DNA from 2 places in the Paenibacillus sp. TAB_01 genome. Region 1 is predicted to be linked to the other one. Evidence: a T-box and tRNA genes for the amino acid it is inferred to sense, from the RefSeq annotation. Region 1 holds a T-box; the other holds one or more tRNA genes.
The links. The T-box of region 1 lies ahead of ileS (isoleucine--tRNA ligase). A T-box ahead of a tRNA ligase gene usually reads a tRNA of that ligase, here a tRNA-Ile.

Region 1 (3,179 bases):
ATTTCCTGGCGGAATTTATCCACCGATGCGAACCACTGCTCAGTCGCCCGGAAAATAACCGGCTTTTTCGTACGCCAGTCATGCGGGTATTGATGCTGAATCGTCGCCGCATGCAGCAGGTGTCCGGACTCCTTCAGCATCTCCACGATCTGTTTGCCGCCTTTTTCGTAGAACATGCCTTCAAAGCCGGGCGCTTCGGCCGTAAAATGGCCTTGATCGTCCACAGGGCACAGCACGCCGAGATTATAGCGCTGGCCGATGACAAAGTCGTCTTCCCCGTGGCCGGGAGCCGTATGAACGCAGCCGGTACCGGCATCCAGCGTGACATGCTCTCCTACCATAACAAGGGAGGTGCGGTCATAGAACGGATGCTGACAGAGCACGCCTTCGAGCTCGCTGCCTTTGATTTGCGACAGCACCTGGACGTCGGCTCAGCCGATTTCTTTAGCCGCCGCGTCCAGCAATCCGTGGGCAAGCACATACTTTTTGCCGTTGGCTTGTACGACGGCATAGTCGAAATCAGGGTGCAAGCTGATGCCGAGGTTGGCAGGCAGCGTCCATGGCGTCGTCGTCCAGATGACGATTGCCGCATCCTCAGGAAGCTTTCCTTTTCCGTCCTTCACTTGAAACGCGACATAGATGGAAGTCGATTGCTTATCGTGATATTCGATTTCCGCTTCAGCCAAAGCGCTCTCCGAAGACGGAGACCAGTAAACAGGCTTCAGACCTTTATAGATGTACCCTTTATTGACCATCTCGCCGAATACGCGAATTTGCTGGGCTTCATACTTCGGCTGCAGCGTGATATACGGATTCGCCCAGTCGCCGCGGATGCCGAGACGCTGGAACTGTTTCTTCTGCCTCTCTACCCATTGCAGCGCATACTCCTTGCAGTATTCGCGGAATTCGGAGACGCTCATTTTTTTGCGGTCCACTTTCCCGCCGTTGGCAATAGCCTGCTCGATAGGCAGACCGTGCGTATCCCATCCGGGCACGTACGGAGCGTCAAAGCCCTGCATCGTTTTGAAGCGGACGATAATGTCCTTCAAAATTTTGTTCATCGCATGCCCGATATGAATATCTCCGTTAGCGTACGGAAGTCCGTCATGCAAAATAAATTTCGGCTTGCCTTTGCGGCTCTCCTGTACTTTCTTGTAAATGTCCATTTCGTTCCAGCGGTCTTGCATTTTCGGCTCCGCTTGCGGCAGATTTCCGCGCATCGGGAATTCCGTCTGCAGCAGGTTTAACGTTTTTCCATAATCCATTGTGATTCCAGCTCCTTCAATATTCAACAGGTTAACCCCGCTCCTCAGGATAAGCGCAAGGGGTTTGCTAAAAACGCTCAAGCACAACAAAAAAACCTCTCATCCCCAATAGGGACGAGAAGTCTCGCGGTACCACCCTGATTAAGACCAACGGCATGAATTCAAGCAGCGCCCTTCGACGTTGCTCCTTCCAAGCCGGCATCCAGCCTTCGCTCAAATGATCGGTAACGGGATCAGCCGATGCTCTTTACTATTAGTTCAAGAGATGCTCATGGGTGATTTTCCTTCACTGCACAGATCGGGCTTTCACCGGCCCCCGACTCGCTTGGCAGATGCGTACGTGAATTACTCTTCCCAGTCAACGCTTTCCTCATCATGATTGCCTCTTAGGAGGCTGCATATACAGGAGTATAGCGAAAATGGCGTGCGGCGTCAACACGAGACACGCCTTAAGTCCTTAAGCAGGTCTTACGGCTGTTCGATTTCCATTCGTTCGAGAGAACTCCAGTCTTCTTTGCTGAGCAGCTCCAGCTGAGCTTCAAGCAGCGTGCGAAAACGGGTCCGGTAAATGGAAGCTTGCTTCTTCAATTCTTCGATTTCCACTGCGATCTTACGGGATTTGGCCAAGGATTCATTGATGATCCGGTCTGCGTTCTTCTCCGCTTCCTTAAGGATCAACTGCGCTTCCTTCTTGGAGTTCGATTTGACTTCATCCGCTGCTTCCTGGGCCACGATGATCGTTTTGCTCAGAGTCTCCTCGATATTGGAAAAATGATCTAGGCGCTCCTGGATCGCCAGCAGTTGATTCTGCAAATCCTTATTCTCGCGAATGAGCGCTTCATAATCCTTAATGACCAGATCCAGAAACTCGTTGACTTCATCCTCGTCATAGCCGCGGAACGAGCGGCCAAACTCTTTGTTATGTATGTCCAACGGTGTTAAAGCCATTGCGGCACCTCCTGAAAGTTGGGGCAGACTGTCATCAATTCTGTCCGATGCGTATAGCTATATTCGACAGGAGGCCGCATTTTCCTGCATCCGAAACGAAAAAAAATTGGCATTCATGCATATTTGCCGATTTTCACGCGAAATCTGCCCTTTTTTGTGACTCCCTCGACTTCAAGCACCTTGAAGCGGCCGAACCCCTGCAGAGACACGACATCTCCCGGCTTCAGCGCACGGCTGGAGTCCTCCTCTTGCTTCCAGTTGACCTTGCAGCGCCCCGCCTTGATCGGGACTAATATCTTGGCGCGGCTCAGATGGTATACGTCGCTCACGATGCCGTCGAGCCGCATGGAAGCGACCGACAGATTCATCTCCTCCAGCTTGACGACAGATGCCTGCAGCTTTTCCAGAGGAAGAAGCTCGGTCTGCACATGAACCCTGTGGACCTGCTGGAGGTGAAGCCGCATATAATCCGCCACCTCCTCGGCCACAAGAAAATGGCAGCCCGTATCGGACACATGAATATCTCCGATCTTGTCGCGCTTCATTCCCAAAGCCAGGATCGATCCCATGTAGTCGCTGTGATCCAGTTCCTTCAGCTTATCGTCCAGAGAAGTGACGGCAATCAGACGGATGCCCATTTCCTCATCGTCCAGCACCCGGTAATCCGGCGCGATCAGCGCTCGTTTTCTCTCCGCCTGCTCATGTCCGCCATCAAAGCGAACCTGCACGTCCTGACTCCGATTCACCAGAGACTCCACGATAAACTGCTGCCGCGGATCCAGGAAATCCGTCAGCTTCGCCTGATGCTGCTCCGCCTTCTCCACCCACTCGGCCGCCTTATCCACGAAGCGATGCTCATCCGGGTGAAAATGCGAGTAAATGTTCTCGTTATTCACGGACCGGTACCTAGACGAAGAAGTGGATGATCGCGCGGACGCCTTCGCCGATAAACCGCAGAGCAATCAA
Region 2 (3,179 bases), 3.9 Mb from region 1:
AAGGCCCAAGCGACTGTTTAGCAAAAACACAGGTCTGTGCGAAGCCGCAAGGCGAAGTATACGGGCTGACGCCTGCCCGGTGCTGGAAGGTTAAGGGGAGTGGTTAGGGGTTTACCCCGAAGCTATGAACCGAAGCCCCAGTAAACGGCGGCCGTAACTATAACGGTCCTAAGGTAGCGAAATTCCTTGTCAGGTAAATTCTGACCCGCACGAATGGCGTAACGACTTGGGCGCTGTCTCAACGAGAGATCCGGTGAAATTTTAATACCTGTGAAGATGCAGGTTACCCGCGACAAGACGGAAAGACCCCATGGAGCTTTACTGCAGCTTGATATTGGACTTTGGTACGATCTGTACAGGATAGGTGGGAGCCTGAGAAGCCTGAGCGCCAGCTTGGGTGGAGGCGCCGTTGGGATACCACCCTGATCGTATCGGAGTTCTAACCTGGTACCGTGAACCGGTATGGGGACAGTGTCAGGTGGGCAGTTTGACTGGGGCGGTCGCCTCCTAAAAAGTAACGGAGGCGCCCCAAGGTTCCCTCAGAATGGTTGGAAATCATTCGAAGAGTGCAAAGGCATAAGGGAGCTTGACTGCGAGACGAACAGGTCGAGCAGGGACGAAAGTCGGGCTTAGTGATCCGGTGGTACCGCATGGAAGGGCCATCGCTCAACGGATAAAAGCTACCCTGGGGATAACAGGCTTATCTCCCCCAAGAGTCCACATCGACGGGGAGGTTTGGCACCTCGATGTCGGCTCATCGCATCCTGGGGCTGAAGTAGGTCCCAAGGGTTGGGCTGTTCGCCCATTAAAGCGGTACGCGAGCTGGGTTCAGAACGTCGTGAGACAGTTCGGTCCCTATCTGTCGTGGGCGCAGGAAATTTGAGAGGAGCTGTCCTTAGTACGAGAGGACCGGGATGGACGTACCGCTGGTGTACCAGTTGTTCCGCCAGGAGCACGGCTGGATAGCTACGTACGGACGGGATAAGCGCTGAAAGCATCTAAGCGTGAAGCCCCCCTCAAGATGAGATTTCCCAGTATGTAAGACCCCTTGAAGACGACGAGGTAGATAGGTTCGGGGTGGAAGTGCCGTAAGGTATGGAGCTGACGAATACTAATCGGTCGAGGGCTTATCCAAGAGAACAGCAAAGAAGAAGGATGTATGCTTGTTTCGTATCTAGTTTTCAAGGTGCAAGTCGCCTTGAATTAAAGTATTCATGTTTCCTGGCAGAAACATGACACATCGTTTGGTGATGATGGCGGAGGGGAACCACGCGTTCCCATCTCGAACACGACCGTTAAGCCCTCCAGCGCCGATGGTACTTGAACCGAAGGGTTCCGGGAGAGTAGGACGTCGCCAAGCGATCCCACAACCGTGGGTTTTTTTTTGCCGCTGTGTTGGACAAACTATATATGATAAGGGCCCTTAGCTCAGCTGGTTAGAGCGCACCCCTGATAAGGGTGAGGTCGGTGGTTCGAGTCCACTAGGGCCCACCATAACTAAATAATTAAGATATGGGGCCATAGCTCAGCTGGGAGAGCGCCTGCCTTGCAAGCAGGAGGTCAGCGGTTCGATCCCGCTTGGCTCCACCATTATTCCCTGATAGCTCAGTTGGTAGAGCACTCGACTGTTAATCGAGTTGTCACAGGTTCGAGTCCTGTTCGGGGAGCCATCTGGAGAGGTGTCCGAGCTGGCCGAAGGAGCACGATTGGAAATCGTGTAGGCGTCACAAGCGTCTCGAGGGTTCGAATCCCTCTCTCTCCGTAGCAATACTTTAAAGCAAGGCCCGTTGGTCAAGGGGTTAAGACACCTCCCTTTCACGGAGGTAACAGGGGTTCGAATCCCCTACGGGTCACCATTATTGTCCCATGGAGGCTTAGCTCAGCTGGGAGAGCATCTGCCTTACAAGCAGAGGGTCGGCGGTTCGATCCCGTCAGCCTCCACCATATAAAGTATAACGACGCGGGGTGGAGCAGCCCGGTAGCTCGTCGGGCTCATAACCCGAAGGCCGCAGGTTCAAATCCTGCCCCCGCAACCAATTTATTTTTGAAGTAAGGTTACCCTGCTTTGAAAATTCAAGTGTGGAGCCGTGGTGTAGAGGCCTAACATGCCTGCCTGTCACGCAGGAGACCGCGGGTTCGAATCCCGTCGGCTCCGCCATTTTGTACTTGTGATCTCTGATAGAATGGAGATCCGAGAGCCTCTGTTTCATCTAGGGGCATAGTTTAAAGGTAGAACAAAGGTCTCCAAAACCTTTGGTGTGGGTTCAATTCCTGCTGCCCCTGCCATTTTATTATTGAGAGCCATTAGCTCAGTTGGTAGAGCACCTGACTTTTAATCAGGGTGTCGTAGGTTCGAGTCCTACATGGCTCATTGGTTTTTGCGGTCGTGGCGGAATTGGCAGACGCGCTAGATTCAGGTTCTAGTGGTGTAACAGCCGTGGAGGTTCGAGTCCTCTCGACCGCACCAATTTTTGCGGAAGTGGCTCAGCGGTAGAGCATCGCCTTGCCAAGGCGAGGGTCGCGGGTTCGATTCCCGTCTTCCGCTCCATATGATGTTCCCTTAGCTCAGCTGGATAGAGCGTTTGACTACGAATCAAAAGGCCGGGAGTTCGAATCTCTCAGGGAACGCCATATTACTTCGGGACGTAGCTCAGCTTGGTAGAGCACCTGGTTTGGGACCAGGGGGTCGCATGTTCAAATCGTGTCGTCCCGACCATTTATATTTCAGGTTTTTACTCTAAGAAATTAGAATCCGCGGAGATCGCGGATTTTTTGCATTTTAACGGGGCAAGGTAAAGGGATGGTGCTCTTCCCAAGGAGAGCAAATCCTTCAGTGATGGGGGGAGCCTGCTTTTGAAAGAGTATTTTCTATAGAAATTCATGCCAAGCGGCGGTCAAAGCATCTTTTTGCTTAGCCGCTTTTTTTATTTGCATATGGAAAACAAGAGGTTTCGTGCAAATCGACACTACATTTTATAGCAGCAGGTTCGGGAGGAACGAGCAGGATGATGAGCGGGAGTAAGCGTACGGTTTCTTTGAAAACAAAATTTACATTATTTCTTTTGCTGCTTACGACAGTGCCGGTAGCCATAGTGGCCGGAATTATGAGGACTTTGTATACCCAAGTCGTCAAGACAGAGCTCGAAGAGCAGCAAAAGGTGATTGCATCTGCGAATGCG

Region 2: it encodes a tRNA-Ile, which carries the amino acid that the T-box ahead of ileS (isoleucine--tRNA ligase) is inferred to sense. The anticodon was not compared.

What each region holds. Positions count from the first base shown of each region.
Region 1 covers NZ_JBIFNP010000001.1:2,003,580-2,006,758, reverse strand. Annotated here, with positions in the region: partial or broken gene ileS (isoleucine--tRNA ligase) at 1-1,265, opposite strand, end outside; T-box leader at 1,373-1,636, opposite strand; gene ACHHV8_RS09560 (DivIVA domain-containing protein) at 1,734-2,213, opposite strand; gene ACHHV8_RS09555 (YlmH family RNA-binding protein) at 2,327-3,109, opposite strand; gene ACHHV8_RS09550 (YggT family protein) at 3,120-3,179, opposite strand, start outside.
Region 2 covers NZ_JBIFNP010000001.1:5,906,470-5,909,648, reverse strand. Annotated here, with positions in the region: rRNA gene ACHHV8_RS28815 (23S ribosomal RNA) at 1-1,135, shown strand, start outside; rRNA gene rrf (5S ribosomal RNA) at 1,244-1,360, shown strand; tRNA gene ACHHV8_RS28805 (tRNA-Ile) at 1,418-1,494, shown strand; tRNA gene ACHHV8_RS28800 (tRNA-Ala) at 1,515-1,590, shown strand; tRNA gene ACHHV8_RS28795 (tRNA-Asn) at 1,595-1,670, shown strand; tRNA gene ACHHV8_RS28790 (tRNA-Ser) at 1,674-1,762, shown strand; tRNA gene ACHHV8_RS28785 (tRNA-Glu) at 1,782-1,856, shown strand; tRNA gene ACHHV8_RS28780 (tRNA-Val) at 1,869-1,944, shown strand; tRNA gene ACHHV8_RS28775 (tRNA-Met) at 1,960-2,036, shown strand; tRNA gene ACHHV8_RS28770 (tRNA-Asp) at 2,082-2,158, shown strand; tRNA gene ACHHV8_RS28765 (tRNA-Trp) at 2,213-2,286, shown strand; tRNA gene ACHHV8_RS28760 (tRNA-Lys) at 2,299-2,371, shown strand; tRNA gene ACHHV8_RS28755 (tRNA-Leu) at 2,381-2,467, shown strand; tRNA gene ACHHV8_RS28750 (tRNA-Gly) at 2,474-2,548, shown strand; tRNA gene ACHHV8_RS28745 (tRNA-Arg) at 2,555-2,631, shown strand; tRNA gene ACHHV8_RS28740 (tRNA-Pro) at 2,640-2,716, shown strand; gene ACHHV8_RS28735 (hypothetical protein) at 3,006-3,179, shown strand, end outside.